DNA from 3 places in the Cellulomonas jepli genome. Region 2 is predicted to be linked to each of the others. Evidence: riboswitches for the same ligand, from Rfam matches in the RefSeq annotation. Region 2 holds a riboswitch; each other region holds the start of a gene.

Evidence for each region. Region 2 has a riboswitch for cyclic di-AMP ahead of AB6N24_RS08940 (C40 family peptidase). Riboswitches for the same ligand answer to the same signal wherever they lie in the genome.
Region 1: it holds a riboswitch for cyclic di-AMP, as region 2 does, so the genes downstream of both, AB6N24_RS10105 (C40 family peptidase) here and AB6N24_RS08940 (C40 family peptidase) in region 2, are expected to answer to the same signal.
Region 3: it holds a riboswitch for cyclic di-AMP, as region 2 does, so the genes downstream of both, AB6N24_RS09060 (C40 family peptidase) here and AB6N24_RS08940 (C40 family peptidase) in region 2, are expected to answer to the same signal.

The regions. Positions count from the first base shown of each region.
Region 1 covers NZ_JBFTER010000034.1:1,862-11,211, forward strand. Annotated here, with positions in the region: gene AB6N24_RS10090 (glycoside hydrolase family 113) at 1-612, opposite strand, end outside; gene AB6N24_RS10095 (hypothetical protein) at 853-1,095, shown strand; gene AB6N24_RS10100 (N(5)-(carboxyethyl)ornithine synthase) at 1,197-2,348, opposite strand; cyclic di-AMP (ydaO/yuaA leader) riboswitch at 2,613-2,794, shown strand; gene AB6N24_RS10105 (C40 family peptidase) at 2,797-3,606, shown strand; gene AB6N24_RS10110 (NAD-dependent epimerase/dehydratase family protein) at 3,683-4,675, opposite strand; gene AB6N24_RS10115 (hypothetical protein) at 5,010-5,609, shown strand; gene AB6N24_RS10120 (hypothetical protein) at 5,686-8,391, shown strand; gene AB6N24_RS10125 (LacI family DNA-binding transcriptional regulator) at 8,647-9,350, shown strand, end outside.
Region 2 covers NZ_JBFTER010000028.1:28,529-37,878, forward strand. Annotated here, with positions in the region: gene AB6N24_RS08920 (TetR/AcrR family transcriptional regulator) at 1-376, opposite strand, end outside; gene AB6N24_RS08925 (hypothetical protein) at 548-676, shown strand; gene AB6N24_RS08930 (DUF2269 domain-containing protein) at 679-1,188, shown strand; gene AB6N24_RS08935 (hypothetical protein) at 1,200-1,460, opposite strand; gene AB6N24_RS08940 (C40 family peptidase) at 1,477-2,133, opposite strand; cyclic di-AMP (ydaO/yuaA leader) riboswitch at 2,286-2,467, opposite strand; gene AB6N24_RS08945 (heavy metal translocating P-type ATPase) at 2,682-4,919, shown strand; gene AB6N24_RS08950 (F510_1955 family glycosylhydrolase) at 5,094-6,008, shown strand; gene AB6N24_RS08955 (YVTN family beta-propeller repeat protein) at 6,135-7,289, shown strand; gene AB6N24_RS08960 (hypothetical protein) at 7,500-8,024, shown strand; gene AB6N24_RS08965 (4Fe-4S binding protein) at 8,045-9,350, shown strand, end outside.
Region 3 covers NZ_JBFTER010000029.1:1,274-10,623, reverse strand. Annotated here, with positions in the region: gene AB6N24_RS09085 (DUF4012 domain-containing protein) at 1-1,658, shown strand, start outside; gene AB6N24_RS09080 (LPXTG cell wall anchor domain-containing protein) at 1,836-2,498, shown strand; gene AB6N24_RS09075 (MFS transporter) at 2,716-4,029, opposite strand; gene serC (phosphoserine transaminase) at 4,049-5,203, opposite strand; gene AB6N24_RS09065 (iron-dependent transcriptional repressor DtxR) at 5,299-6,000, shown strand; cyclic di-AMP (ydaO/yuaA leader) riboswitch at 6,307-6,458, shown strand; gene AB6N24_RS09060 (C40 family peptidase) at 6,461-7,216, shown strand; gene AB6N24_RS09055 (HNH endonuclease) at 7,430-7,930, shown strand; gene AB6N24_RS09050 (universal stress protein) at 8,101-9,069, shown strand; gene AB6N24_RS09045 (Lrp/AsnC family transcriptional regulator) at 9,096-9,350, opposite strand, start outside.

The DNA of each region.
Region 1 (9,350 bases), on a different contig from region 2:
GTCGTCCACCGGGTAGTAGCCGCTCGACGAGATCACGTCGACGGCGTCCCACCACGTGACGCGGTCCTCCTGGTACTTGTCGCAGTTGTACGTGACGAGCCCGGAGTACACGGCGCGCACCTGCCGGACCAGCTCGCGCCACTCGGCCTCGCGCCGGTCCGTCTGCACCATCTCGCAGCCGATGCAGAGCATCTCCGCGCCCTCCTCCTCGGCGATGCGGGCGTGGTGCACGACGAACTCGGTGTAGCTCGCGAACCACTCGCTCCACTTCGGCTCGCACGGCACGTCGTGGTCGAAGAAGTTGATGTGCGCGCGCCACGTGCCGTCGGCGCAGTTCACGACCGGCTTGAGCACGACCGCGAGCCCCCGCTCGTGCGCCCCGCGGATCGCCGCGCGCACCTCGTCGTCGGTCACGGTGGGCTCGTCACGGAACCGGATCTCGGTCGACTGCGGGGTGTCCTGCAGCGTGAAGAACGTGATCGCCGTCCACGTCACGCCGAGCCGCTCGACCATCAGGGACATCGAGCGCTCCGCCCCGGGCCCGGTCCAGCCCCCGCGCCGGGAGCCCCAGCCCCACGTCATCCCCGCGATCCAGCCGTCGAGCTGCGTCATCCGTGCACTCCTCGTCGAGTCGTCGCCGCCACGCCCGACGTCGCGGACCTCCGCTCCGTCGCGCGCGAGGGACACGGTACGTCGCCACCGTCCGCCGGGCCCGCGCCGCGGTGCATCACGCGTGCCCCCGTCGACTCCTCCTCTCCGGAGACCCCCGTCGCGCCCGGCCTCGCCCGGCGTGGCGCCGAGGCCGTGTCGGAGGTCGGAGAGACGCTGGGAGCTCACGAGGAGGGGTGGGTCATGGCCGGAGCGGACGACGACCTCAGGGTCGACGAGGTCACGGACGAGGTGCGCGCCGCGTACGCGGCGGCCACGTGGTTCGAGCTGGCCCGTGCGACGTCCGAGGCGCACCAGGCGGCCGAGCGCCACGGCGCCCGCGAGCCGGGGGCCGACGCCCGTCGCGCCCGCTACGCCGCGCTGCGTGCGCTGCTCGACGAGGCGACGGAGAACGTGAGCACGCACTGCCTGCACGCGAGGCTCTGAGTCCGCGCACGTCCCGCACGGGCGCTCCCCCGTCGCCCGGTCGGCCCGCTCGCCCGTGCTCACGCGCGGCGGGCACCCGGCCGGTCATCGTCCGCCCGTGCTCAGCGCACGGCGGGCACCCGGCTCGTCGCCGTCCGCTCGTGCGGGTGCTCGGCGGCGCGGCCCTGGAACGCGAGGACCGCCGGGTTCAGGACGTGGCCGTCGCGCACCTCGATCGCGCGGCGCAGCGTCTCGTCGCGCGCCCACGCGTCCGGCCCTCCCATGACTCCCGCGAGGAACGGCAGCACCGCCTCGCTGATCTCCCACGACGCCGAGCTCCACAGGTAGGACGGGCTGTGGTCGACGGCGTAGTAGGTGACGTGGTCGCCGACCTCGAACGCCGGGTCACGGAACGAGGTCGGCCGGGCCCACTCGAAGCCCATCCCGGCGTCGCACGAGACGTCGACCACGAGGCTGCCCCGCCGGAACGCCGCGAGGTCCTCGGTGCGCAGGTAGACCACCGGGTGCTGGGGGTCCTGCAGCGTGCAGTTGACGACGACGTCGTGCCCGGCGAGGAGCTCCGCGACCGCCACGCGCCCCTCCCCGGTGTCCACGTGGCCGTCCGGCTCGAGGTGCACGATCCGGGTCTGGTGGATCGGCGCCCCGACCGCGGCGACGCCCCGGTGCGTCACGACCTCGACGTCGTGCACCCCGTGCGCGAGGAGCGCGGTCACCGCGCCGCGGGCCGTGGCGCCGAAGCCGAGGACCACCGCGGACAGCCGCCGGCCGTAGTCGCCGGTCAGCCCGACGAGCTGGAGCGCGTGCAGGACGGAGCAGTACCCGGCGATCTCGTTGTTCTTGTGGAAGACGTGCAGGCCGAACCCGCCGTCGTCGGCCCAGTGGTTCATCGCCTCGAACGCGAGCAGGGTCAGCCCGTGGTCGATCGCGACCTGCGTGAGGGCGACGTCCTGGACGCAGTGCGGCCAGCCCCACAGCACCTGGCCCGCGTGCATCGCCTCGAGGTCCTCGACCTGGGGCTTCGGCAGCAGCACCACGTCGGACTCCGCGATCACCTGCGCGCGGGGCGCGAGCCCGCCGACGAGCAGGGCGAGCTCCGCGTCGGGCACCCCGAGCCGCTCGCCGTAGCCCTCCTCGAGCGTGGTCCTCGCGCGCAGGCCGGGGTCGATGCGCTCGAGGTGCGCGGGGTGGATCGCGAACCGCCGCTCGTCCTCCTTGCGTGACGTCGAGATGACACCCAGGCTCAGCGGACCCATCACGTGCCCCCCTCGGAGGGGTCGCGACGACCCCGTGCCGCGAGCGTACGCCCGGGCCGGGAGAGTGAGGCGCTCGTCACATCCCGGGCGCTGCCGATCGGGTGCTCGTGCCGGATTTACGCGGGGATCTCCCGTTCTCGGCGTGACCCACGTCATCCCTTCGGGTGATCGTGCGACCTGGACACGTGTTCACCCGTGACCTTGCCGTGACATATCGCGAGGGCCGTGCCTAACATCGTCGCGCCCCACCCTCCTGGGGCGGCCTGAGGTGGATCGCCGAGTCCTGCCACCACCCGCGGTCAGTTCGAGTCTCGCTGGCAGGAGCGGGGGACCCACTTGTGGGCATCCGTGCGGTGTCCTTGGGGTGAAGCCGGTCGAACCTGACCGGCCGGGCGTTCTCCAGCCCGAACCCGACAGCTCACCTCGTAGGCGTCTGGAGAGGTTCTGCATGCCCTCGAGCACGTCTCACGGCCGTCGCCGGTCACCCGGTCGTCCGACGACCCCCCTCACCGACCTCGCCACGGCCACCAGCGCCGGCATCGCCACGGCGGGTCGCCGCTCGGCGGTCGTCGCGGCCGGCTCCGGCCTCATGATCGGCATGGTCGCGGTCCCCGCCTCCGCCGAGGGCAGCAGCGCCGGTGGCGCCTCCCTCGCCGCGGTCGACAGCACCGTCCTCACGGCCTCGGCCCGCGCGATCCTCGAGACCTCCCCGGTCGTCGCGGCAGCGCCCGACGCGGTGTGGGGCTTCGACGCCCCGACGCTGACCGCCGTCACGCCGCCGCCCCCGCCGGAGCCCGAGCCCGAGCCGGAGCCCGTCGTGGAGACGCGCGCCGCGAGCACGTCGCGCAGCGCCGCGCGTGCCGCCGTCGTCGAGGAGGCCCCCGCCGAGGAGGAGGCCACCGCGGTCTCCGTCCCGGCCTCGGCCGTCGGCAACGCGATCGTCGAGATCGCGGCCCGGTACGTCGGCGTCCCGTACGTCTCGGGCGGCACGACCCCCGACGGCTTCGACTGCTCGGGCTACACGTCCTACGTGTTCGCGCAGGTCGGCATCACGCTCCCCCGCACGTCGGGCGAGCAGCGCTACGCCGGCACCGTCGTCTCGCGGGCCGACGCCCAGCCCGGTGACCTCATCTGGTCGCCCGGCCACATCTCGATCTACGCCGGCGACGGCATGCAGCTCGACGCGCCCCGCCCGGGCAAGACGATCCAGCTGCGCTCGATCTGGCAGTCCAGCCCGGTCTTCATCCGGGTCGGCTGACCTCAGCGTCCGCACGGCACGAGAGCGCCCGCCCCTCCGGGGGACGGGCGCTCTCGTCGTTCCCGGGCGCGCCGCCTCAGCGCACGCGGTAGGTCTCGACGAGCCGGTCCATGAGCGCGTCGAGCCGCGCGTCGACGACCTTGCGGGTCGGGTCGGCGTCGAACCAGTCGACGATCTCGCGTGCGCCCCGCTCGAAGGGCACGGTCGCGCGGTAGCCGGGGACGACGCTGCGCACCTTGGTGTTGTCGAAGACCATCGAGTGCGCCTTGTCGCCGAGCAGCCCGGCGCCCCACTCGGGGTCGTGGGACGCGATGACGTCGGACGGCACGTGCACGATGCGGGCCTCGACCCCGGCGGCGGCGGCGAGCGCGTGCGTGATCTGGTCCCACGTGAGCACGTCGTCCGACGTCAGGTGGAACGCCTCCCCGAGCGTGCGCGGGTGGCCGAGCAGCGGCACGAACCCCTGGGCGAAGTCGGTGTGGTGCGTGAGGGTCCACAGCGACGTCCCGTCCCCGTGCACCACGACCTCCTTGCCCTGGCGCATCCGCTCGAGGGCCGTCCAGCCGCCGTCGAGCGGCACGAGCGTGCGGTCGTACGTGTGCGAGGGCCGCACGATCGTCGCGGGGAAGCCGTCCTCGCGGTACGCCCGCACGAGCAGGTCCTCGCACGCGATCTTGTCGCGCGAGTACTGCCAGTGCGGGTTGCGCAGCGGGGTCGACTCTGTCACCGGCAGCCGGGCCGGCGGCGTCTGGTACGCCGAGGCGGAGCTGATGAACACGTACTGGCCGGTGCGCCCGGTGAACAGCTCGACGGCGGTCCGCACGTGCTCCGGGGTGAAGGCGACCCAGTCGACGACGGCGTCGAACTCCCGGTCGCCGAGCGCCTCGCGGACCGAGGCCGGGTCCCGGACGTCGGCGCGCACCGTCCGGACGCCGTCGGGCAGCGGGCGCGTCGTGCTCTCGCCGCGGTTGAGGACCGTGAGGTCGAGGCCGCGCTCGACGGCGAGGCGGGTGGAGGCGGAGCTGATGATGCCGCTGCCGCCGAGGAACAGGACCGAGAGAGCACTCATGACGGCACGCTAACCCGGACGGCCGGGGAGTGACGGAGATCACGGCGGCATAACGATGTGAGCCGATCCGGGGCCAAGTACCTAGTACCGACTGTTCGCCGTATCCGTGGCGCTGCTAGACAGTGGTCGCTCCGCTCCGGTGGGGCGGACCGGCAACGACGCCGGCTGCCCCGCCGGACGGCCGCGCTCCCCCACCCGCTCGCGGCCCACCACCGCGAACCGACGCACAGCACCGCGACACCCACGCGCGGCCACCCCGCTCCACGAGGGGCCGGTCGCACGGTCCCGCACGCCCTCGTGCGCCCCCGGGCGCACGCACCACACCGAGGTGGTCATGACACGTCCTCTGCTCGCCGGGTCCGTCCTCGCGGCTCTCGCCGCCGTCCTCGTGCTGCTCACCGGGGTGCTCGGCCCCGAGACGCAGGCCGTCGCCCTGCTCGGCACCGCGCTCGGTGGCGCCCTCGGGCTCGTGCCCGACCGCTCCCCCGCACAGCGCGCCGGCGCGTTCGCCGCGGGCCTCGCGGCCGCCTGGGTGGGGTACCTGCTGCGCGCCGCGCTGCTCCCCGACGCCCCGAGCGGCCGCGCCGTGGCCGCGCTGCTCGTGGTGCTCGCGTGCACGCTGCTCGCCGCCGGGACGCGCGGGGCGCTGCCGCTCTGGGCCGCGCTGCTCGGCGCCGCCGCGCTGGCCGGCGCGTACGAGGCGGCGTACACCGCCGACCCGTCGGGCGTCGTGGGGACGTCCCCGGCCGCGGCGACCGCGGTCCTGCTCGCCGCCGGCGCGGGCTTCGTCGCGACCTCGCTGCTCGGCGCGACCCTCGCCCGGGACGGCGCCGCCCCTCCCGCCCCGTCGGCACCCGCCGACGAGGCCGCCCACGGGCACACCGCCGACCCGCGTCCCGGCCGGCGCCCCCTCCAGCTCACCGAGGAGTCCTGACGTGCGTCCTCTCCCCTCGCGCCGCCGCCCTGCACCCCGCCCGGCAACCAGCCGCACCGCCGCCCGCCGCGGCGCCGTGAGCGCGCTCGCCGCCCTGACCGCGCTTCTGGCCGCGAGCCCGTCGCTCGCCGCCGCACCGTTCGCGAGCACGACGGACGACGACGTCGTCGTCACGAACACCGAGACGGTGCAGGCGCGGCTCGACGCCTCGGGGATGGTCCGCGAGGCACGCGTGTACGAGCAGCTGACCTTCACGGGCAGCGGGTCGGCCAGCGTCGAGAACCCGGTGTCCGAGCGCGGCCTGCGCAACCTCGACGGGTTCGGCGGGCTGGCCGTGCACGACGGAGCGCTGCGCACGTCCGTGGACGTCGACGGAGCCGAGCGCCGGCGGACCGTGAGCGACTTCGCCGGCGACCTGCCCCTGGGCGTCGAGGTGACCTACCGGCTGGACGGCGAGACGGTCGCGCCGCGCGACGTGCTCGGCCGCTCGGGCCTGCTCGAGGTCCGGTACACCGTGACGAACCTGACGGCGCGCGACGCCTCGGTGGAGTTCGCCGACGGCACCGGCGGCACGGGCTCGGAGACCGCCGAGACGGTCGTGCCCCTGGTCGGCCAGCTGGTCACGACCCTGCCGGCGGGGTTCACCGCGGTCACGTCCGACCAGGCGAACATCTCGGGCGACGGGCGCGGCGGTACCCGGCTGACCTACCAGATGACCCTGTTCCCCCCGATCGGGGCCACCACCCTGGAGCTCGGCTACACCGCACGCATCTCGCGGGGGGTCGTCCCACCGGCGACGATCACCGCGCTCCCCGTCTCGCCGCTCACGAGCGCGTCGTTCAAGGGCGGCTCGGCGAGCTACGCGAGCGGCGCGCAGAGCGGCGCGGACCTCGCCGCAGGGGCGCTCGAGATCGACGCGAACCTGCTGCGCCTGCACGACGGCGCCCAGGAGCTGCTCGGCGGGCTGGTGCAGCTGCGCGACGGCGCGGCGGAGCTGTCGACCGGGCTCGCGGAGGCGGCGCCGGGTGCCGACACACTCGCAGCGGGGCTGGACACCGCGGACGCGGGAGCCGGCGACCTCTCCGCCGGCTCCCGGCGCGTCGACGCCGGGACGAAGGAGCTGGCGGCGGGCGCGTCGCGCGTCGACGCCGGCGCGCAGGAGCTGGCCGACGGTGCTGCGCGCACCGCGACCGGAGCGGGGGACGTCGCCGCCGGCGCCCGTCGGACGGACACCGGCGCGCAGGCCCTCGCCACGGGTGCGCGCGCCGTCGACGACGGCTCGCTCTCGGTCGCCGAGGGCAGCGCCCGCCTCGACGCCGGGCTCTCGACCGCAGCAGCGCAGGTTCCGCGGCTGCTCGGGGGGCTCACGGAGCTCGACGCGGGCCTGACCCGGGTCGACCGCGGGCTCGCCGAGCTCTCGGGTGCCGTCGGGATGCTGCCCACGAGGACCAAGGCTCTGACGGACGGGGTCGCGCAGCTCCGCCGGGCGATCGGCGACACGTCGACGAGCGGCACGCTGGTGCACGGGACGGAGGCGGTCCGCCAAGCGCTCGGGCTGGCGGTCACGGGCCTCGGTGAGCTCCAGACCGGCACGGACGTGGCGCGCGGCCAGATCGGGTCCGGCGCGGACCTCCGGGCGACCGCCGCGACGCTGCGGGACGCGGCCGCGACGCTGCCCGAGGAGCAGGACCGGGTGAAGGAGACCCTCGTCGCCTCCGCGGCGAGCCTCGAGGCGCGTGCGGCGACCCTCGACACGGCGGCCGACGCGAGCGCGCTGGTCGGCGGCGGCCTCCGGGACCTCGCGACGCAGCTCCAGGCCGGCGTCCTGCCCGGCGTCGCCCGGATCGAGTGCGGGTTGAGCTCCACCGCCCTGCCCGGCGTGTGCGAGGCGGAGCGACCCGGGCTGCTCCAGGGACTCGGCGCGGTCGACGCCGGTCTCGGCACGCTGACCACGACGGTCGTCGGCGAGGTGCAGGGCGCGATCGGCTCGGCGACGGACACCGGGGAGGCCGAGACGCTCCGCGGCGGCGTGCACGCCGTGCAGGGCGGGATCGCCCAGCTCGGCACGCGCGGCGCGACGCTCGTGGGTGGCCTCCACGAGCTCTCGACGGGCGCCTCGTCGCTCCGCGGCGGCGCGGCCACCGTGGCTGCGGGCGCGGACCGGGTCGCGACCGGGGCGTCGGAACTCGCGACGGGCACGAACCAGGTGTCGGCCGGGGCGGCGCGGGTCGCCGACGGCACGGGCCAGGTCGCGGCGGGGTCGTCCACGCTCGCCGCGGGGGCGTCGCAGGTGGCCGCAGGGGGCACGAGGCTCGGGGCGGGCACGTCTGAGCTCTCCTCGGGCGCTGCCACCCTGGCCGCCGGGACGGGACGCCTCGCGTCCGGTGCGGACGAGCTCGCGGCGGGCATCGGCCGGGCAGCGGAGGGCTCGAGCCTCGTCGCCGCCGGCCTCGTCTCCGCGGCGGACGGCGCGCCCGCGCTGGTCGACGGTGCGCAGCGCCTCTCGACCGAGGGCACGTCGCTGCTCGTCGAGCGGGGCAAGGACACCGCGAGCGACTACGGCGTGAAGTACGCCGTGATCGAGGCGGGCGCCGAGCGGGCCGCCGCCGAGGGCATGGCCTTCGGTGCACCCGAGGGTGCCGCGGGCGCGACGGCGTACTCGCTCGAGATCGCGGGCGTCGACGGCGCGGGGGCGCGGAGCCTCGGCCGGGGCGTCGCCGCGGTCGCGCTGTTCGCGATCGGGGCGGTCGTCGCCGGCCTGCTCGGACGGCGCACCGCCTGAGCCGCCCGGGCGCGCCCGGGCCCGAGACGCGCCCGGCACCGGGATCCCCCCTCCTGGTGCCGGGCGCCTCCCGTGCTCGCCACCGGGCCCGGTGCACCAGGGCACCGGAGCACCGGGGCGTCGGGGTACCAGAGCACCGGACGGCCGGCGCAGCGGCACTCCGGCCGCCGCTGGTGAGCGGTGCGCCGCGCGCGATCGTGCCGCGACGGCATGACAACGTTGTCTGATCGGGTGGCCCGCCACTACGCTCGTGCCATGACATCGATGTCAGACCCGCCCGACGAGACGCTGCACCGGCGGACCCGCGCGACGATGCGCGACGTCGCCGCGCTCGCCGGGGTCGGCATCAAGACCGTCTCGCGGTGGGCCAACGGCGAGACCGGCGTCTCGCCCGCGACCGCGACGCGCGTCGCCCGGGCCGCCAGCGCGCTGCGGTTCCAGCCGGACCTCGTCGCGGGCAACCTGCGGCGGACCGGCGGGCGGTCGATGAGCCTGGGCCTGATCCTCGCGAGCGTCGACAACCCGTTCTGCGCGGCGATCCACCGCGCGGTCGAGGACGTGGCCGGCAGCCGCGGCGTCGCGGTCTTCTCGGCGAGCACCGACGAGGACCCGCGCCGCGAGCGCGCGCTCGTCGCCGCCTTCACCTCGCGCCGCGTCGACGGCCTGATCCTCACCGCGACGGCGAGCGACCACCGCCACCTGCACGCGGCCATCGAGACGGGGACGCCGGTCGTGCTCGTCGACCGGGCGCCCGGCGGGCTCGGGGCCGACGTCGTCGTGGTGGACAACGTCGAGGGCGCCGCCGCCGCGACCGGGCACCTCGTCCGGCACGGGCACCGACGCGTCGCGCACCTCGGCGACCTCTCGGTCATCGTCACCGCACGGGAGCGGCACGCGGGGCACCTGCGGGCCCTGCACGCGGCGGGGGTCCCGCTCGACGACCGGCTCGTCGTCCCCGG
Region 2 (9,350 bases):
GCTGAGCCTCGGCGACGTACCCCTCGAAGTGCAGTCCGGCCGTGGCCGGCTCCTCGCTGTGCGCCGACGACAGACTGGCGTACGCCTCAAGCACGGCGCGCAGGGCGTGATCGGAATCCGTGGAGTGGGCGCGGACGTGGCGCAGATGCTCCAGGTGGCTGCGCACCTGGCGCTCGTGCCACGCGAGCAGGAGCTCGCGGGTGTCCGCGAAGTACCGGTAGAGCGTGCCTCTGCCAATCCCGGCCCGCTCGGCGACCGCCGACATGGTCAGGCCGGTCGGACCAGCGTCCGTGTAGATGGCGCCGACGGCGTCGAGCACGGACTCGCGCACGGCGTGGCGGTGGGCGTCGACCGAGTCGCGCCAGAGCAGCGGCATGCCCCCACCGTACCCACCCGAGTGACAGGGCGTCTGCCATGTGACACTGTGTTCCATAAAGCCGACCGAGGAGCTCTCGTGGACACCACACCGGATCGACCGTCCTCCCCATCAGCCGACCACGTCCGGACGGAGCGCCCGCGGGCACCGCGTTGGGTGAAGGTCCTGGCCATGCTCGGCGCCATGGTGGCGGCGTTGGTGGTGATCGCCCTGCTGGTCGGCGGCGAGCACGGCCCGCAGCGCCATGGGGCGGCTGGCGCCGAGGCGGGTCCGACCGTCGATTCGGGGGCGCGGGGGTGAGGATGTCGCCAGGGCTGCGCAAGGGAGCGCTGTGCCTGCACATCACGTCCTCGGTCGGGTGGACCGGGGCGGTGCTGACGTTCCTGGGGCTGTCCGTGGTGGCGATCACCGCACGGGAGGACGCGACGGTGCGCGCGATGTACGTCGCGATGGATGCGCTGGCGTGGACGGTGCTCGTGCCGCTGGCGCTCGCCTCACTGGCGACAGGGCTGGTGCAGTCGCTGGGCACGGTGTGGGGGCTCGTGCGGCACTACTGGGTGGTGACCAAGTTGGTGCTCACCGTGGTGGCCACATTCGTGCTGGTGCTCTACACCCAGACCCTCGCCACGCTGGCCGAGGTCGCGACGGACACCTCGAGCGGCGAGCTCGACGCGCTGCGCTCGGTCTCACCGGTGGTGCACGTGGTCCTCGCGCTGGTAGTGCTGCTGGGCGCGACGGTCTTGTCGGTGTTCAAGCCCAAGGGCCTGACGGCCCGCGGGTGGCGGCTGCAGCAGCGCACGCGGGCCGCCTGACCCCGGCGGGGCTAGGTCTCGCGGGCCGCGGGGTCGACGGCTTCGGCGCTGTGCTGCAGCTTCGTCCCGGGTTCGACGCCGGCTTCCTCGAGCCGCCAGATGAGCTCACCGATGGTGCGTTGCACCTCGCGCCACTGGGCTTCGGGGTGCGTGGCGCCGCCGTCGACGGCGCGGTGGGCGTCGAAGGACGTCAGGTACGCCTTCAGCCCGGCGCCCAGCAGCATGAGCTCACGCCCGGTGAGGGTGACCTGGTGCGGTGCGTCGTTGTCCACCGGGCCACCTACCGGGTCAGCCGACGCGGATGAAGGTGGGGTTGGTCTGCCAGATCTCGCGGATCTGGATCGTCTTGCCCGGGCGGGGGGCGTCGACCTGCATGTTGTCGCCGGCGTAGATCGAGATGTGCCCCGGGGACCAGATGAGGTCGCCCGGCTGGGCCTCGGCGCGGGAGACGACCGTGCCGGCGCCGCGCTGGGCGGAGGACGTGCGCGGGAGGGTGATGCCGACCTGGGCGTACACGTAGGACGTGAACCCCGAGCAGTCGAAGCCCTCGGGGGTGCTGCCGCCGGACAGGTAGGGCACCCCGACGTAGCGGGCCGCGATCTCGACGATCGCGTTGCCGTTCGCCGACGCGGGCGCCGCAGCGCCGATCGGCTCCGCCTCGGCGGCAGGGGCCTCCTGCGCGGCGGGCTCGGCTGCCGCGGCGCGGGCCGCGCTGCGCGAGGCAGGCGCCGGCGCGGGCTCGGGCGCTTCCTCGACGACGGGCGGCGGGGCGACCGCGGTCAGCGTCGGTGCGTCGAAGCCCCAGACGGCGTCGGGGGCGGCGGCCACGACCGGGGAGGTGTGCACCAGCGCGTGCGCGGAGGCAGTCAGCGCAGCGGTGTTGACGCCGGCGACGCTGGCGGCGTGGGTACCGGACCCGTGCGCGGATGCGGGCACAGCCACCATCGAGAGGAGCAGACCGGACCCGGCGGCGGCGACGGCCGAGCGGCGACCAGCGGTGGCCAGGCCCGCGCTGGTCGCGGTGGCGAGGTCGTCGAGAGAGGTCGTGGGGCGACCCGGTGAACGGCGACGGCCGCGGGTGGCGCTCGAAGGCATGGTGAACCTCTCCAGACGCCTACGAGGTGAGCTGTCGGGTTCGGGCTGGAGAACGCCCGGCCGGTCACGTTCGACCGGCTTCACCCCAAGGACACCGCACGGATGCCCACAAGTGGGTCCCCCGCTCCTGCCAGCAGGACTGGAACTGACCGCGGGTGGTGGCAGGACTCGGCGATCCACCTCAGGCCGCCCCAGGAGGGTGGGGCGGGTCGATCCTAGGTGCCCCCTCGCGCGAATGTCACGGCGAGATCACGCTGGGAGGGCCACACGCCGCACCACGTGCTGGTCACCGCGACATGACCGCCCGAGCGGGAATGCCCACGCACCGGGACACGTTGTGCGCTGGTATACCCCCCAGGGGTATCCGTAGCGGGTAGGTCGTCGAGGAGGGCCGGATCATGAGCACGTCGCATCCCGAGCACCACACCACCCCGCCAGGTGCCGAGCACACCGGCCACCACGGCACGCCGGCGAGGGTGACCCCGGGCCCGGAGCCGACGGCTCACGGTGAGCACCACCCGGTGCACGCCCAGCACCACCCTGACCACGGCGCGCACGGCCACACCGACACCGCCCACGCCGAGCACGATCACCAGGGGGCGGCGCCGGCGGGTGGCCACGAGCATGGGCACGGTGGCCATGGTGGGCACGGGGACCACGTCGGGCAGTTCCGGCGGCTGTTCTGGCTGACGCTCGTACTGGCGGTCCCGACGGTGCTGGCCAGTGAGATGTTCGCGGCGCTCCTGGGGTACTCCCTGCCGGACGCACCCGCGATCGCGTGGATCTCACCGGTGCTCGGCACGATCATCTATTTCGTCGGCGGGCGACCTTTCCTGGTCGGGGCGGTCAGCGAGCTGCGGGCACGCAAGCCCGCGATGATGCTGCTCATCGGCATGGCCATCACGGTGGCGTTCGTCGCGTCCTGGGGCTCGAGCCTGGGGGTGCTGTCCCACGAGCTCGACTTCTGGTGGGAGCTCGCGCTGCTGGTGGTCATCATGCTGCTCGGGCACTGGGTCGAGATGCGGTCCCTGGCCCAGACGTCCTCCGCGCTGGACTCCCTGGCCGCGCTGCTGCCCGACGAGGCCGAGCGCGTCGACGGAGACACCATCACGGTCGTCGCCCCCGCGGACCTGCGCCTGGGGGACGTGGTGATTGTGCGCCCCGGTGGACGGGTGCCTGCCGACGGGGTCGTGGTCGACGGGTCCGCCGACGTCGACGAGTCGATGATCACCGGGGAGTCCCGCCCGGTCCGGCGCGGCGCAGGTGACCACGTCGTGGCCGGGACCGTCGCCACGGACTCCGCGATCCGGGTCCGCATCGACGCCGTCGGGGACGACACCGCCCTGGCCGGCATCCGCCGCCTGGTCGAGCAGGCCCAGTCCTCCTCCACCCGCGCCCAGCGCCTGGCCGACACCGCCGCCGGGTGGCTGTTCTGGTTCGCGCTCGGCTCCGCCGCCCTCACGCTCGCCGCGTGGCTGACGTGGGGCACCCCGGAGACGGCGTGGATCCGGGTCATCACCGTCCTGGTGATCGCCTGCCCCCACGCCCTGGGCCTGGCGATCCCGCTGGTGGTCTCCATCGCCACCGAACGCGCCGCCCGCGGCGGGGTGCTCGTGAAGGACCGCATGGCCCTGGAGCAGATGCGCACCGTCGACACCGTCCTGTTCGACAAGACCGGCACCCTGACCAAGGGTGAGCCCGCCCTGACCCACATCGCCGTCACGGGCACCCGCACCCAGGACGAGGTCCTCGCCCTGGCCGCGGGCGCCGAGGCCGACAGCGAGCACCCGCTCGCCCGCGCCATCACCGCCGCCGCCACCGCCCGCTCCCTGCCGGCGCTTCGGGCCAGTGAGTTCCGGGCCAGCACCGCGGTCGGGGTCCGCGCCGCCGTCGACGGGCACGACGTCGCCGTCGGTGGGCCCCGAATGCTCGCCGAGCACCACGCGGACCCGCTGCCCGAGACCCAGGCGTGGGCCGAGCAGGGCGCGATCGTCCTGCACGTGCTGATCGACGGGCAGGTCGCCGGGGCACTCGCCCTGGCCGACGAGATCCGCCCCGAGTCCCGTCAGGCGGTCGACGCCCTGCACGCCCTGGGTGTGCACGTGGTGATGATCACCGGGGACGCCGAGCCGGTCGCCCGCGCGGTCGCCGCCGAGATCGGGGTCGACCAGGTGTTCGCCGGGGTCCGCCCGGAGAACAAGAGCGAGAAGGTCGCCGAGCTTCAGGCCCAGGGCCGGCGCGTGGCGATGGTCGGGGACGGCGTGAACGACGCCCCGGCGCTGGCCCAGGCCGACGTCGGCATCGCGATCGGCGCCGGCACCGACGTGGCGATCGCCTCCGCCGGGGTGATCCTGGCCAGCGACGACCCCCGCTCGGTGCTGTCCGTGATCGAGCTGTCCCGCGCGTCCTACCGCAAGATGCAGCAGAACCTGTCCTGGGCCGCCGGGTACAACCTCATCGCGGTGCCCCTCGCGGCCGGTGTGCTCGCACCCGTCGGGTTCGTGATGCCGATGGCGATCGGGGCGATTCTGATGTCCGTCTCGACGGTCGTGGTGGCGCTCAACGCCCAACTCCTGCGCCGCCTGGACCTGCGGCCCGAGGCCAGCGCGCAGGCAGTGCTCTCCCGCCGCGGCTGACCCCGCCGCCCCGGGCGGCGGGACGGCTTCATCGAACCTTGATGCAACGACAGCCTCGCCCGGGCATCCCCCGGGCGAGGCTGGTCGGGTGGGCGTGCCCACCGCACGCTCGTTGCCTGATGCCTCGCCCGGGACACCTGTCCCGGGCGGGGCACCTCGACGTTGGGAGACCTCATGAACCGCGCTCGACGGCGCCTCACCGCGACCGTGATCGCCTTCGGTGTGACCCTGGCGGTCGCCGCTTGCTCGGACGGCACCGGCCCGGCCACCGCGCCGACCGACCAGGCGACCACCGCCTCCGACGGGCACGCCCACGCCCATCCGGACGAGACCGACAGCGCCGGCCTGCCGGGGGCGCACACGCACGGGGTGGGGATCAACCCGGCCGACGACCTGGTCTACCTGGCCACGCACGAAGGGCTGTTCCGTTACGACGAGACGGGCCCGACGCGGGTGGGGCCGGTGATCGACCTGATGGGCTTCACCGTCGCCGGGCCGGACCACTTCTACGCCTCGGGTCATCCGGGGGCCGGGACGGACCTGCCGAACCCGGTGGGGCTGATCGAGTCCACCGACGCCGGCGAGACCTGGACCGCCCTGTCGCGGGAGGGCGAGTCGGACTTCCACGCCATGACCGCCTCGGACGCGGGGGTCGTGGCGTTCGACGGCGCAGCCCTGCAGGCCACGAGCGACGGGGTGAGCTGGGGTGACCTGGCCGTCCCGGTGCCGCCGTTCGCGATGGACGTCTCACCCGACGGGAGCACGATCGTGGTCACCAGCCAGGAGGGCCCGGTCCGTTTAACCGACGCCGGCGCGAGCTGGGACCGGCTCGAGGAGGCTCCGCTGCTCCAGGTCGTCGACTGGGCGGACCCCTCGACCGTCGTCGGGTTGACCCCAGACGGGGACGTCACGCTCTCCGAGGACGCCGGCGCGACCTGGGCGCCGGCCGCGACCCTCCCGGGACCGCCGCAGGCCGTGGCGGCGCACCGCGCCCCCGACGGGACGTTGCGCGTGGTGGCCGTCACGCAGGACACCGTCCTGGAGTCGGTTGACCTCGCGGCCGGGTTCGAGCCTTTGCCCGGCGCCTGACCGGGTTTGACCCAGGGTGCGGCAGGAAATCAACAGGATCTTCATCCGACGACCAGCCGGCGCGCGGGGTTCGCGCCGAAGAGTCAGGGGCGAGACCTTCCCGCCCTGAACGCCTGGAGCCTGCCCATGTGGACCCCGACCCGCCGCCCGATCCTGCTCACCGTCGCCGCTGCGAGCACCCTGCTGCTGCTCGCGGCGTGCAGCACCGGCGCCACTCGCCCCACTGCGGGCGACACCGCCCCGACGCCGTCAGCCGAGACGCCGGCGCCGACCGGGGTGACCGGCACGGTGTGGGTCGCCAATGAGGGCGAGGGGACGCTGACCGCGATCGACGCCGACTCCGGTCAGGTGTTGACCACGGTGACCGGGATCCCCAGCCCGCACAACGTGCAGGCCAGCCCGGACGGATCCACCGTCTGGGCGGTCAGCGGGCACAACAACGCCCTCGTCGCCCTCGATGCCGAGAGCTACGAGCTGCGCGGGACCGCGGCTACCGGGACCAGCCCCGCACACGTGGTGCTGACGCCCGACGGGTCGTCGGTCTATGTGACCAACTCCGGCGAGGACTCCCTCGACCGGTACGACGCCGCCACCCTCACCCCGACCGGCACCCTGGACCTCAGCCCCGGCCCGCACGGCCAGCGCCCCAGCGGCGACGGCACCGTCCTGGTGGTCGCCGGCACGGCCGCCGGGACCATCGACGTGGTCGACCCCGCCACCCTCACCCGCACCGCGACCATCCCGGTCGGGGACTCCCCGGTGCAGGTCGCCGTGTCGAACGACGCCCGCACCGCGTACGTGAGCCTGGCCGGGACCAGCACGGTCGCGAAGGTCGACCTGACCACCCAGGCGGTCGTCGCGACGGTCGACGTGCCGTCCCCACCGGTCCAACTGTTCCTCACCCCGGACGGGACCAGCCTGCTCTCGGCCGACCAGGGCACCCCCGACGCGCCCGGCGACACCGTGACGGTCATCGACGTCGCGACCATGGACGTGCGGGCGACCATCGCGACCGGGTCGGGCCCGCACGGGGTGGTCATCGACCCCAGCGGGGAGGTGGCGTGGGTGACCAACCTCTACGACGACACCGTCTCGGTGCTGGACCTCGCCACGAACACCGTCGCGGCCACCATCCCGGTCGGTGACCTGCCCAACGGGATCTCCTTCACCCCGCGCACCGGCGCGCGCCCGGCCGCTGCCCCGGCCTTGACCGTCCCGGACTACGCCACCGGAGCAGGCATCGAGGACTCCGGCACCCACAGCGACGACCACCACGGCTGACCCCAGCCGCAGGCGCACAGACCACCGCTCCGCCCGCCCCACCGGCGACGGGTGCGGTCGTGGCGCGCCGTCGTCGTGGGCACCGGTACGCGGTCGGGCGCCTCGTCGATGAAGTTTCGATGGAGGTCACCCCGAGGGACCTAGAGGTCCCATGTGCCCGGGCCGGGCCGCGACGACAGTGCACTCAGACACCTTCGTCAGGAGCTCCGCATGCATCCCGTACTAGTCCGGCTGCCGGTCGCCGTGGCTCTCGCCCTGCCGCTGGTCGGCGCATTCACCCTCGCGCTCCCGGCGCCTGCTGCCGCGGACGCCGTGCACCAGGACACCGCCGAGCACGACGCCGAGTCGCACGACCACGCCGCGCGGCCGAGCACCAGCCCGGCAGCAGACGAGCCCACGCTCGACCCGGCGCCCCGGGGCCAGGTTCTTCCCGGGGTGGAGCCCGACGCCCACGCTGACGCCGGTGCGGGGTTGGCGCACGAGGGGGGCCACGACTCCGGCAGTGGCTCTTACGAGGCGCCGGCAGACACCGGTGGCGCGGACGGGCACGACGAGACAGCCGGGGAGCACGCCGAGCAGGGCGCGGCGCCCGTTACCCGGCCGCGGACCGCGGTGCTGTCCACGTTCGCCGGGGTCAACGCATCGGTGCTGATCGCTGCCGCGGTGCTGCGCCGCCGTGACCGCACCCGGCCCCGCCACCGTCCCCGCCCGGCCGGCGCCCCGACCACCGCCTGACCGCCCCGAAGGACACGACGATGACCACACTGACCCCGCCCCCGGCCCCGCCCGAGGCAGCCGCCGACCCGGACGTGACGCCCGGTCCGGACCTGACCCCACCCCCGGTCGGGCGGAACCTGATGACGATCCCGTGGGTCGCCCGGTCCTTGCGGTCCGGCTGGTACCCGAAGATCTTCCAGATCCCGGTCGCCGCCGTCTTCGGGCTGGTCGCCTACCAACTGCTCGCCGGCCCCGACCGCGCCCACGACAACGCGGGCACCGCGCTGATGTGGGTGCTGTGGTGGCCGGTCATCCCGATCGTGTTCGTGCTGCTCGGCCGGTTCTGGTGCGCGGTGTGCCCGTTCGGGGCCTTGTCCGACGCGGTGCAAAAGCTCGTCGGGGTCAACCGGCCCGTGCCCAACTTCCTGAAGAACTACGGCATCTGGATCATCGACGCCTCGTTCCTGGCCATCACGTGGGCCGACCACGTCTGGGGCGTCGTGGAGTCCCCGTGGGGCTCCGGAGTGCTCCTGCTGTTGCTGACCACCGCGGTGATCGCCTCCGGTGCCCTGTTCCAGCGGCGCACGTTCTGCCGGTACCTGTGCTTCCTCGGCGGGCTGTCCGGCAACTACGCCCGCACCGGCATGGTCGAGCTGCGCGCCGACAGCGCGATCTGCAAGACCTGCAAGTCCCGCGCCGTCTGCTACAACGGCAACGACAAGGTCGCCGGGTGCCCGCTGTTCACGTTCCCCCGCACCATGGAGGACTCGGCGAACTGCAACCTGTGCGCCAACTGCATCAAGTCCTGCCCCAACGACGCGATCCAGGTCCGGGTGCGCAAGCCGACCAGCGAGCTGTGGTTCATCACCAAGCCGAAGATCGAGCAGTCGATGCTCGCCATGGCAATCATGGGCATCGTCTTGATCCAGAACATCACCATGCTCGAGGTCTGGAACGGCTTCCTCGCCCGCATCGAGGCCCTCACGGGGATCACCAGCTACGCCGTGATCTTCACCGTCGCGTTCGCCGTCGCGGTGTCCGTCCCCGTCGGCCTCCTCGCCCTGGCCTCACGCATCGCGGCCCGGCGGAACCTCGAGGACACGAAGCTCAACTTCGCGCGGTTCGGGTACGCCCTCATCCCGCTCGACGTCGCCGGACACCTCGCGCACAACCTCTTCCACCTGCTCGCCGAGGGCGGCTCGGTCTACTACACGGTCGCCAACCTGTTCGGCGCCGGCGTCAGCGGTGACCCGGCACTCGTGAGCACCGGCACCATCCAGGTGCTGCAGTTCGCCCTCCTCGCCCTGGGCATCGCCGGGTCCGTCTACACCGCGAAGCGCATCG
Region 3 (9,350 bases), on a different contig from region 2:
CGGACGGCCTGCCGGGGCTGCAGGAGGACACCGCGCGGGCCAGAGCGGCGGCGAGCGACCCCGTCTGGCGCGTCGCGGAGCACGTGCCGTGGGCCGGCCCGAACCTCACGGCGGTCCGCACGGTCGCGGTCGCGGTCGACGACGTCGCGACCGACGCGCTGCCCGCCGTCGTCGAGCTCGGCGGCCTCGTCGCCGACCCCCAGGTCCGGCGCGACGACGGCTCGATCGACCTCGGCCTGTTCGCCGCCGCCGCACCGGCCCTCGACCGGGCCGCGACGACGACCCGCACCTCGGCCGCCGCGGTCGGGGCGCTCGACACGACACGTCTCGTGGACCGCGTCGCCGCGCCCGTGACGCAGGTCGCCGACGGGCTCGGCACCGCGGCCGACACCCTTGGGTCCGCGTCCGACGCGGCGCGGCTCCTCCCGCCGATGCTCGGCGCCGACGGTCCCCGCACCTACCTGCTGCTCTCGCTCAACTCCGCCGAGCTGCGCAGCGCGGGCGGCATCGTCGGCGCGGTCGCGGCGTTCACCGCCGACCAGGGCGCGATCCGGCTCGTCGACCAGCGCTCGACGCTCGACCTGCGTCCCCTGGACGCCCCGGTCCTCCCGCTGACCGACGAGGAGCTCGCGGTGCACAGCGACCGCCTCGGCCGCTGGGTGCAGAACACCGTCCTGACCCCGGACTTCCCCCGCAGCGCCGAGCTCGTGAGCGCGATGTGGACGCGCAGCGTGGGCACGCCGGTCGACGGCGTGCTGGCGATGGACCCGGTCGCGGTGGCGTACCTGCTCGACGCGACGGGCCCGGTCGAGGCCGGCGGCGTCGAGCTCACCGCGGGCACGGTGCTCGACGTCCTGCTGCGCGAGGCGTACGTGCGGCTGCCCGAGCCCGAGGAGGCGGACGCGTTCTACGCCGACGTCGCGTCCGCGCTGTTCACCGCGGTGAGCTCGGGGCGGGGCGAGACCCGGGACCTGCTCGACGCGCTGGCCCGGGCGAGCGACGAGCGCCGCGTGCGGGTGTGGTCCGCGCACCCCGACGAGCAGGACCGGCTGGCGCGCACGTCGCTCGGCGCGGACTTCCTCGCCCGGCCGGGCGACGCCGCGTACGCGGTGCAGCTGCCCGGTGCCGGGACGACGACCGACGGCGCCGGCCTCGACCCGCGCTCCCCGGCGGGGGCCGCCGGGGTCTTCCTCAACGACGGCTCCGCGGGCAAGCTCGACTACTTCCTGACGACGGACCTGGCCGTCGAGGAGCTGCGCTGCGCCGCGCCCCCCGCGGCCGGCTGGGCCACGGCCGTGCTGCGCCTCGACCTCGCGTACACCCCACCGGGTGACATCGCCGGGTACCCGCGGTACGTGACCGGGACGGCCGACACCGGCCTGCCGGTCGGGGGTCTCGCGACCAACATCACGGTCTACGCGCCCCCGGGCGGCCGGGTCCTCGACCAGCGCCTCGGCGACCAGCTCGTCGGAGGCGTCGCCGCCACCGAGCAGGAGCGCGCCGTGAGCACGCTCACCTCACGCCTGCTGCCGGGCGAGACGGCGACGTACCGGTTCACGGTCACGGTGCCCGCGCCGGCGCCGGGCGAGGGGCTCGACGTGTGGACGACGCCGACGCTCACGTCCCCCGGGACCGTCACCGGCACCTGCACGGACTGAGCCGGACGCCGGTCCGGACAGCTGTCCCGGTGTCCCCGTACGGTGGGCGACCGACCGGGTGATTCCGCCGTTTCACCCGTCCGCCTCCGGGCCGGCGCCGCGGGCCGGAGTTACGGTGGCTTCTCCTGAATGTCCGATTGTTCCGGTTACGGAGAGTGCACCGCCATGAAGAGATCGATGAGGGTGAGCGCCGCTGCCGCCCTGTCGGCCGCCGTCGGCCTGGCGTTCGCGCTGCCCGCCGCTGCGGTGGTCGCGCCGACGCCGGACGGCTGCGGCGACACCGGGGACGGCTACTCGGCCGGGGGCGTCTGCGCGCTGAAGGTCGACGTCCTCTCGCCCGTGTGCGACAACGACGTCCCCTACCTCGCGTACAAGGTCTCGGTCGAGGGCGCGACGAGCTCCTCGCTGAGCATCACGTGGGACAACCCGTCCGGCGCGGACGTCGTGCAGTCCGGGCTCCCGCTCGAGGGTCGCGTCCCGTGGCCCGGTGCGGTCGCCGGAGCCGACGGCACGGGCGTCGACTGGCCTGGCTGGACCAAGAAGTCCGACGGCACGTGGGTCGAGGGCGACGAGTTCGACTGGGTCCGCCCCGGGGTCGCCGTGACCCTCGCCGTGAACCCGTCGGTGACCACGACGGTGGCCTACCCGCCGTCCTCGCCCGTGTGCCTCACGTCGCCCGCGTCGTCGTCGGTCCTCGCCGCCGCGCCCGCGTCCTCGCAGGTGCTCGCCGCGACCGGCTCCGAGACGACCCCGTGGCTCGTCGCCGCGGGCGCGCTCGTGCTCGCCGGTGGCGGGCTCGTCGCCGCCCGTGCGCGGTCCCGCCGGGACGCCACGAGCTGAGCCGCTGACCCACGCGGGCCCGTCCGGCCCGCACGACACGGCCCGTCCCCGGTGATCCGGGGGCGGGCCGCGCCTGTTGCGACGCCGCGCCGCCCGCGTGCGCCGGGCGGCGGGTGGTGCCCGGTGCGGGGTGCTCAGCCCGGGTGGGCCCGGCGGGGCGGCGCCGGGTGCCAGGACGTGCCACTGGCGTGCGCGGGGCGGCAGGTGGCGCCCGGTGCTAGGCCGCTCCGCCCGCGTCCGCCGGGTGGAGCGGGTGCGGCTCGTGCCGTCGCCCGGCGCGCTCCGCGAGGAGCACCGCGACGACCCCGCACGCGATGAGCGCCGGCACGACGAGGAACGCCGTGTGCGGCCCGACCTCGTCGGCGAGCCCGCCGAGCAGCACCGGCGCGACCGCGACCGCGGCGCCGACCCCGAGCGTCGAGCGGGCCTGCGCCTGGTCGAGCCGGCCGTCGGCGGCCCCGAGCAGCATCGAGATCGCGAGCGGGAACTGCGCGCCGTACCCGAGCCCCGCGACCACGAGCCCGACGAGGGCGAGCCACGGGGTCGTCGCGACCCACAGCACCAGCCACCCTGCGACGGCGACCGCGAAGGCGGCGAGCAGCAGCTGCAGGGGGGTGAACCGCAGCGCGAGGCGCCCGACGGCGAAGCGTGCGACGCACATCCCGGCGATGAGCCCCGACACGGCACCGGCGGCGACCCCGCTCTCGGCGCCCGCGTGCGTGCGCAGCAGGTCGGCCGCCCACGCGGTCGTGGCGTTCTCGATGCCGACGACGGCGACGAGCGTGGCCCAGAGCAGCCAGAAGGCGGTCGAGAAGCGGCCCGGCCGCCCCGTGGCGGCACCAGCCGCGGACGCCGTCGTCCCCGGTGCCGTCGTCGTCCGCGCCGCCACTGCCGTCGTCGGCTCCCCGTCAGCCTCCGTCGGCTCCGCCCTCCTCGCCGTCGCCGTGCCGAGCGCGCCCTGCCCGGGCAGCCGGGCGACGAGCAGCGCCGTGACGGCCGCGAGCACCACGGTGACGGCGACCGCGGGCCGCCACCCCCAGCCCAGCGCGACGGCGCCGCCGAGCGCGAGCGGCCCCACGAGCCCGACGAGCGCCCCCGTCCCGTGCCCCTCGCTCACCGCGGCCGGCCCCGCGGCGCCGTGGTGCACCGTGAGCGCGGGCTGCGCGGCGGCGATGAACAGCGCCCCGCCGGTCGCGACGACGGTCGCCGCGGGCAGGGTCACGAGCAGGCCGGGTGCGCTCACGAGCGCGACGACCCCGGCGGAGAGCAGCCCGGCGGCGAGCAGCAGGACGCCGCGACGCCCGAGCCGGCGCACGAGCGCGGCGCTCGTGAAGCCCGAGGTCAGGGTGCCGCACGCCATGAACGTCGTGTGCAGGCCAGCCTGGGCGCGGGTGATCCCGAGCTCGTCGGCGAGCAGCGGCAGCCCGGGCACGAAGCTGTAGAGGAACCACCCCCACGTGCCGAAGCAGGCGTAGAGCGCAGCCGTGACCCGGTCCCGGACGAGCCGGGCGGGTGCGGGGCGGGCGTTCACCGGGGGACCGGAGCCGTGCTCAGCCCAGCTGCTCCACGACGTGGTCGACGCACCGCGTCAGCGCGAGCACGTCCTGCGGGTCGACCGCGGGGAACATCGCCACGCGCAGCTGGTTGCGGCCGAGCTTGCGGTACGGGTCGATGTCGACCACGCCGTGCGCGCGCAGCACACGGGCCACCGCGGCGGCGTCGATCTCGGGCGCCAGGTCGATCGTGCCGACGACGTTCGAGCGCGCCGCGGCGTCCTCGACGAACGGCGTCGCCCACTCCCGCTGCGCGGCCCAGCCGTACAGGTGCCCCGCGGACTCCGCGGTGCGTGCGGCGGCCCAGGCGAGCCCGCCGTGCGACAGCATCCAGTCGAGCTGCTCCGCGAGGAGCACGAGGGTCGCGAGCGCCGGGGTGTTCAGCGTCTGGTCGAGGCGCGAGCTCGTGACCGCCGTCGTGAGCGAGAGGAACTCGGGCACCCAGCGACCGCTGCCCTCGACCTGCGCGGCCCGCTCGACCGCGTCGGGCGACAGCACCGCGAGCCACAGCCCGCCGTCGGACGCGAACGACTTCTGCGGCGCGAAGTAGTAGACGTCGGTCTCGCTCACGTCGACCGCGAGCCCGCCGGCGGCGGACGTCGCGTCGACCACGGTCAGGGCACCCTGCTCGCGCGAGCCCGCCACGCGGCGCACCGGCGCGGCGACGCCCGTCGAGGTCTCGTTGTGCGGCCACGCGTAGACGTCGACGCCGTCCTCCGCCTCGGGCAGCGCGAGCTGTCCGGCGGGCGCGGTGCGGACGGTCGGCTCGCCGAGGAACGGCGCCCGCGCGGCGGCCGTGGCGAACTTCGCGCCGAACTCCCCGAAGCTCACGTGCTGGCTGCGCTCGCGCACGAGGCACAGCGTCGCGAGGTCCCAGAACGCGGTCGAGCCGCCGTTGCCGAGCGCGACCTCGTACCCGTCGGGCAGGTCGAACAGCTCGGCGAGGCCCGCGCGGACGCGCCCGACGAGCGCGCGCACCGGCGGCTGGCGGTGGGACGTGCCGAGCAGCGTGCGACCGACGGACGCCAGCGCCTCGACCTGCGCGGCGCGGACCTTGCTGGGGCCGGAGCCGAACCGGCCGTCGACGGGCAGCAGGTCGGCGGGGACGGTGATCGCAGGGATCGCGGGCGCGGTGTCGTGGGCCTCGGGCACGGTGCAGACGATACGGCGTCGGGGGCCGTCGCCGCCGGACCGCCTACCCTGGTGGCCAGCGACGACGACGAGAGCGACGAGCGAGAGGCTGCGGCGTGAGCGACCTGATCGACACCACCGAGATGTACCTGAAGACCGTGTACGAGCTCACCGAGGAGGGCATCACGCCGCTGCGCGCCCGCATCGCGGAGCGGCTCGGGCACAGCGGCCCGACGGTCTCCCAGACCGTGGCGCGGATGGCGCGCGACGGCCTGGTGGTGGTGAGCGGGGACCGGCACCTCGAGCTCACCGAGCTGGGTCTGGCGAAGGCCACCCGCGTGATGCGCAAGCACCGGCTCGCGGAGCGGCTCCTGACGGACGTCATCGGGCTCGACTGGGAGTTCGTGCACGAGGAGGCGTGCCGCTGGGAGCACGTCATGAGCGAGCGCGTCGAGCGCCGGCTCGCGGCGCTGCTGGACCACCCGCACTTCGACCCCTACGGCAACCCGATCCCGGGGCTCGCGGAGATCGGCGAGACGAGCACGTCGGAGCAGTTCCTCGACGGCGTCACGTCGCTCCTCACGGTCGCGAACGCCGCGCCGGGCCGGCTCGACGACGTCGTCGTGGCGCGCCTGGGCGAGCCGATCCAGCCGGACGTCGAGCTGCTGTCGCGGCTCGCGCAGGCGGGGATCCGTCCGGGCGTGACGGTGACGGTCGAGCGCAGCCCGGGCGTCGTGACCATCGCACCCCCGGGCGCGGCGACCGTCCTCGACCTGCCCGACGACGTCGCGCGCCACATCTTCGTCGGCAACCGCTGACCGGCCGCCCGGCCTCCCGGCCGCCCGGCGGCTCCGGTGCGCCGGGCGCGACCTCCGCTGACCTGCGCCGAGGCGCACGGCACCCCGTCGGTCACCGTGCCGGCGGGGTGTCGTCGTGCAGCCGCGGGACCCGTCCGGGGGAGGGGGCAGGCGGGTGCCGCGGCCCGTCCGGAGGAGGGGACGAAACGGACGTGTCGGATACGTGACATTCTCGCGAGGACTCCTGTACGTTCGTCCTGCTTCACCCGGACCCTCCTTCGGGGAAGCCCTCGTGCGGATTCGCCCAGCCCTGCCGCCGCACGCGGTCCGTTCAACTCGCCGGCAGGGGCGGGGGACCCATGACGGGCACCGGCAACGGTGTCCTTGGGGTGAAGCCCGACGGATGCTCGCATCCCGACGGCCGGGTGCTCTCCCACCCGAACCCGACAGCTGACCTCGCAGGCGACAGGAGAGGCACTCAGTGACCGAGAGCATGACGCGCGCGCGGCACCGTTCTGCACGACGCCCTGCTACCCCGCTGACCGACTTCGCCTCCGCGGCGTCCGACTCGATGGGTGCGGTGGGCCGCGGGGCCGCGATCGTCGCCGCGTCGGGCGGTCTCGTCGCCACGATGATCAGCCCTGCGGGTGCCGCCCCCGGCGCCGGTGCCGCGGGTGCGCTGCCGGCGGTCGACACCTCCGCGCTCACCGCCTCCGCGCGGGCCGTGCTCCAGACCTCGCCGGTCGTCTCCTCCCCGGCGGACGCCGCGTGGTCCTTCGAGGCGCCGGCCGTGACCGTGGCCCCGAAGCCGGTCGCCCAGACCCGCGCCGCACGCACCGCCGCGAGCCGCAGCGCCGAGCGCACGGCCGCCGCGACGGTCAACAACCCGATCCCGCAGTCCGTGTCGGGCAACGCGGTCCTCGAGATCGCCGCCCGCTACGTCGGGACCCCGTACCTCGCCGGCGGCACGACGCCCGAGGGCTTCGACTGCTCAGGCTTCGTCGGGTACGTCTACGCCCAGCTCGGCATCTCGCTCCCGCGCACGTCGTCCGCGATGAAGGGGGCCGGCACGATCGTCTCGCGGGCCGACGCGCTCCCCGGAGACCTGATCTGGAGCCCCGGCCACATCAGCATCTACGCCGGCGGCGACGACCAGATCGACTCGCCGTCGCCCGGCAAGACCGTGCAGTTCCGGAACATCTACCAGAGCTCGCCGGTCTTCATCCGCATCGGCTGAGCCCCCCGCACCGCTCCTCATGGGCCCCCTGCACGCCACCGCGCGCAGGGGGCCCTGGACGTGCGTCCGGAAGTCACCGGGCGTTCACGCCGCGCTCGTGCCACAGTCGAGGGACGCGGGGCTCGTCGCCGCGTACTCTGGTCGCGCTTGCACTCCCCCAGGGACCCGCCAGCCAGGCGGGTCCACCGATCTGGACAGGAGCCCGCCGTGCTGATGCCCGTGACGCACCGGACGCTGCTTCTCAACGCCAGTCTCGAACCCCTCTGCGTCGTGAGCGTGCACCGCGCCGTCACGCTCGTCATGTCCGGGAAGGCATCGATCCTCGAGACCGACGGGCGTGAGCTCCACTCCGAACGCACCTCGCTCCCGCTGCCGCTCGTGCTGTGCCTCACCCGGTACGTGCACGTGCCGATGCGCAAGGCGGTCGCCCCGACACGGCGCACGGTCCTGCAGCGCGACGGCCACCGTTGCGCGTACTGCGGCGGGGGAGCGGACACGGTCGACCACGTGCTGCCCCGCTCGCGCGGCGGCCGGCACGAGTGGACCAACGTGGTCGCGGCGTGCAGCCGGTGCAACCACCGCAAGGCCGACCGGCTGCTGCACGAGATCGGCTGGGAGCTGCCGTTCGTCCCGCGCGCACCGCGCGGGCTGGCGGCGCTCATGGCCGGCTCCCACGTCGACGAGCCGACCTGGAGCGCGTACCTCGTCGCCTGAGGGCGGTCCCGGGCGGGCGCCGCCGGGCTGAGGGTCCCACCCGCCGGGCTCCGTGCGTGCCGCCGCGCGTCCTGCACGCCAAGCGTCCCCCAAGAACGCCTCCCGAAAGTTTCCGGCCGGGGCATGATCGGGGGCAGACTGGGTGGCGTGACGACCAGGAGGTGCCGGTGATGACGCGCGACGACGTCGTACTCGTGGGGGTGGACGGCTCGGCGGCGAGCCTGCACGCGCTCGACTGGGCCGCCGCCCAGGCGCAGGTGCACGGACGCCGGCTGCACATCGTGTGCTCCTACTCGCTGCCGTCGTTCACGGCCGCCTCGCTCGACGGCGGCTACGCGGCGCTCGACGACTCCGCGATCCAGGAGGGTGCCCGCGCGGTGCTCGCCGAGGCCCAGGCGCGGGTCGCCCCGTCCGGGGTCCCGGTCACCGCGACGGTCGCGACCGGTGACGCCGCGGGCGTCCTCGTCGAGATGTCCCACGACGTGGCGCTCGCGGTCGTCGGCACCCGCGGGCGTGGCGGGTTCGCGGACCGCCTGCTCGGCACCGTGTCCTCGGCGCTCCCGGCGCACGCGTCGTGCCCGACGGTCGTGGTGCCCCTGCGCGGCGCGGGCCCGTCCCGGGCGGCGTCCGACGACGCGCCGCTCAAGCCGGTCGGTCCTGTGCGGCGCATCGTCGTCGGCATCGACGGGTCCCCGCAGGCGGACCTCGCGCTGCGCTGCGCCATCCGGGAGGCCGAGGTGTGGGGCGCCGAGCTGACCGCGGTCGCGGGCGTGCCCGTGGGCGCCGGCAGCGGGATCCTCGCGTGGCTGCCCGCGGCCGTCGACCACGAGCAGGTGCTCGCGGACGCTGCCGAGGGCCTCGGCGTCGTGGTCGACCGCGCGCTCGCCGACCACCCGGGGCTCACCGTGCGCCGGCACGTGCTCGACGGCACGGGCGCCGAGCTGCTCACGGAGTTCTCGACCGCGACGGACCTCATCGTCGTCGGCTCGCGCGGACGCGGCGGGTTCGCCGGGCTGCTGCTCGGGTCGACGAGCCAGGCGGTGCTGCACCACGCGGTGTGCCCGGTCATGGTCGTGACGAGCCGGTGCAAGCAGTTCGCGGAGCAGACCGGCGAGGTGCCGCCCGAGCACCGGGTCTAGCCCGGGACGGCCGCCGGCCCGGGCGGTCAGGCGGGCGGGGCCGCGGGGACGTCGGGCCGGCGCAGCAGCGCGGACAGCACGATCGTCGAGCGGGTCCGGGCCACGAACGGCTCGGCGGCGAGGCGCTCGACGACCTGCTCGAGGTGGCGCATGTCGTGCGCGCGGACCTGCAGCACCACGTCCACGTCTCCCGTGACGGTGCTCGCGGCGACGACCTCGGGGTAGTTCTCCACCGCGGCGCGCATCGTGGCCGGGCTGGTCGAGCCGTGGCAGTAGAGCTC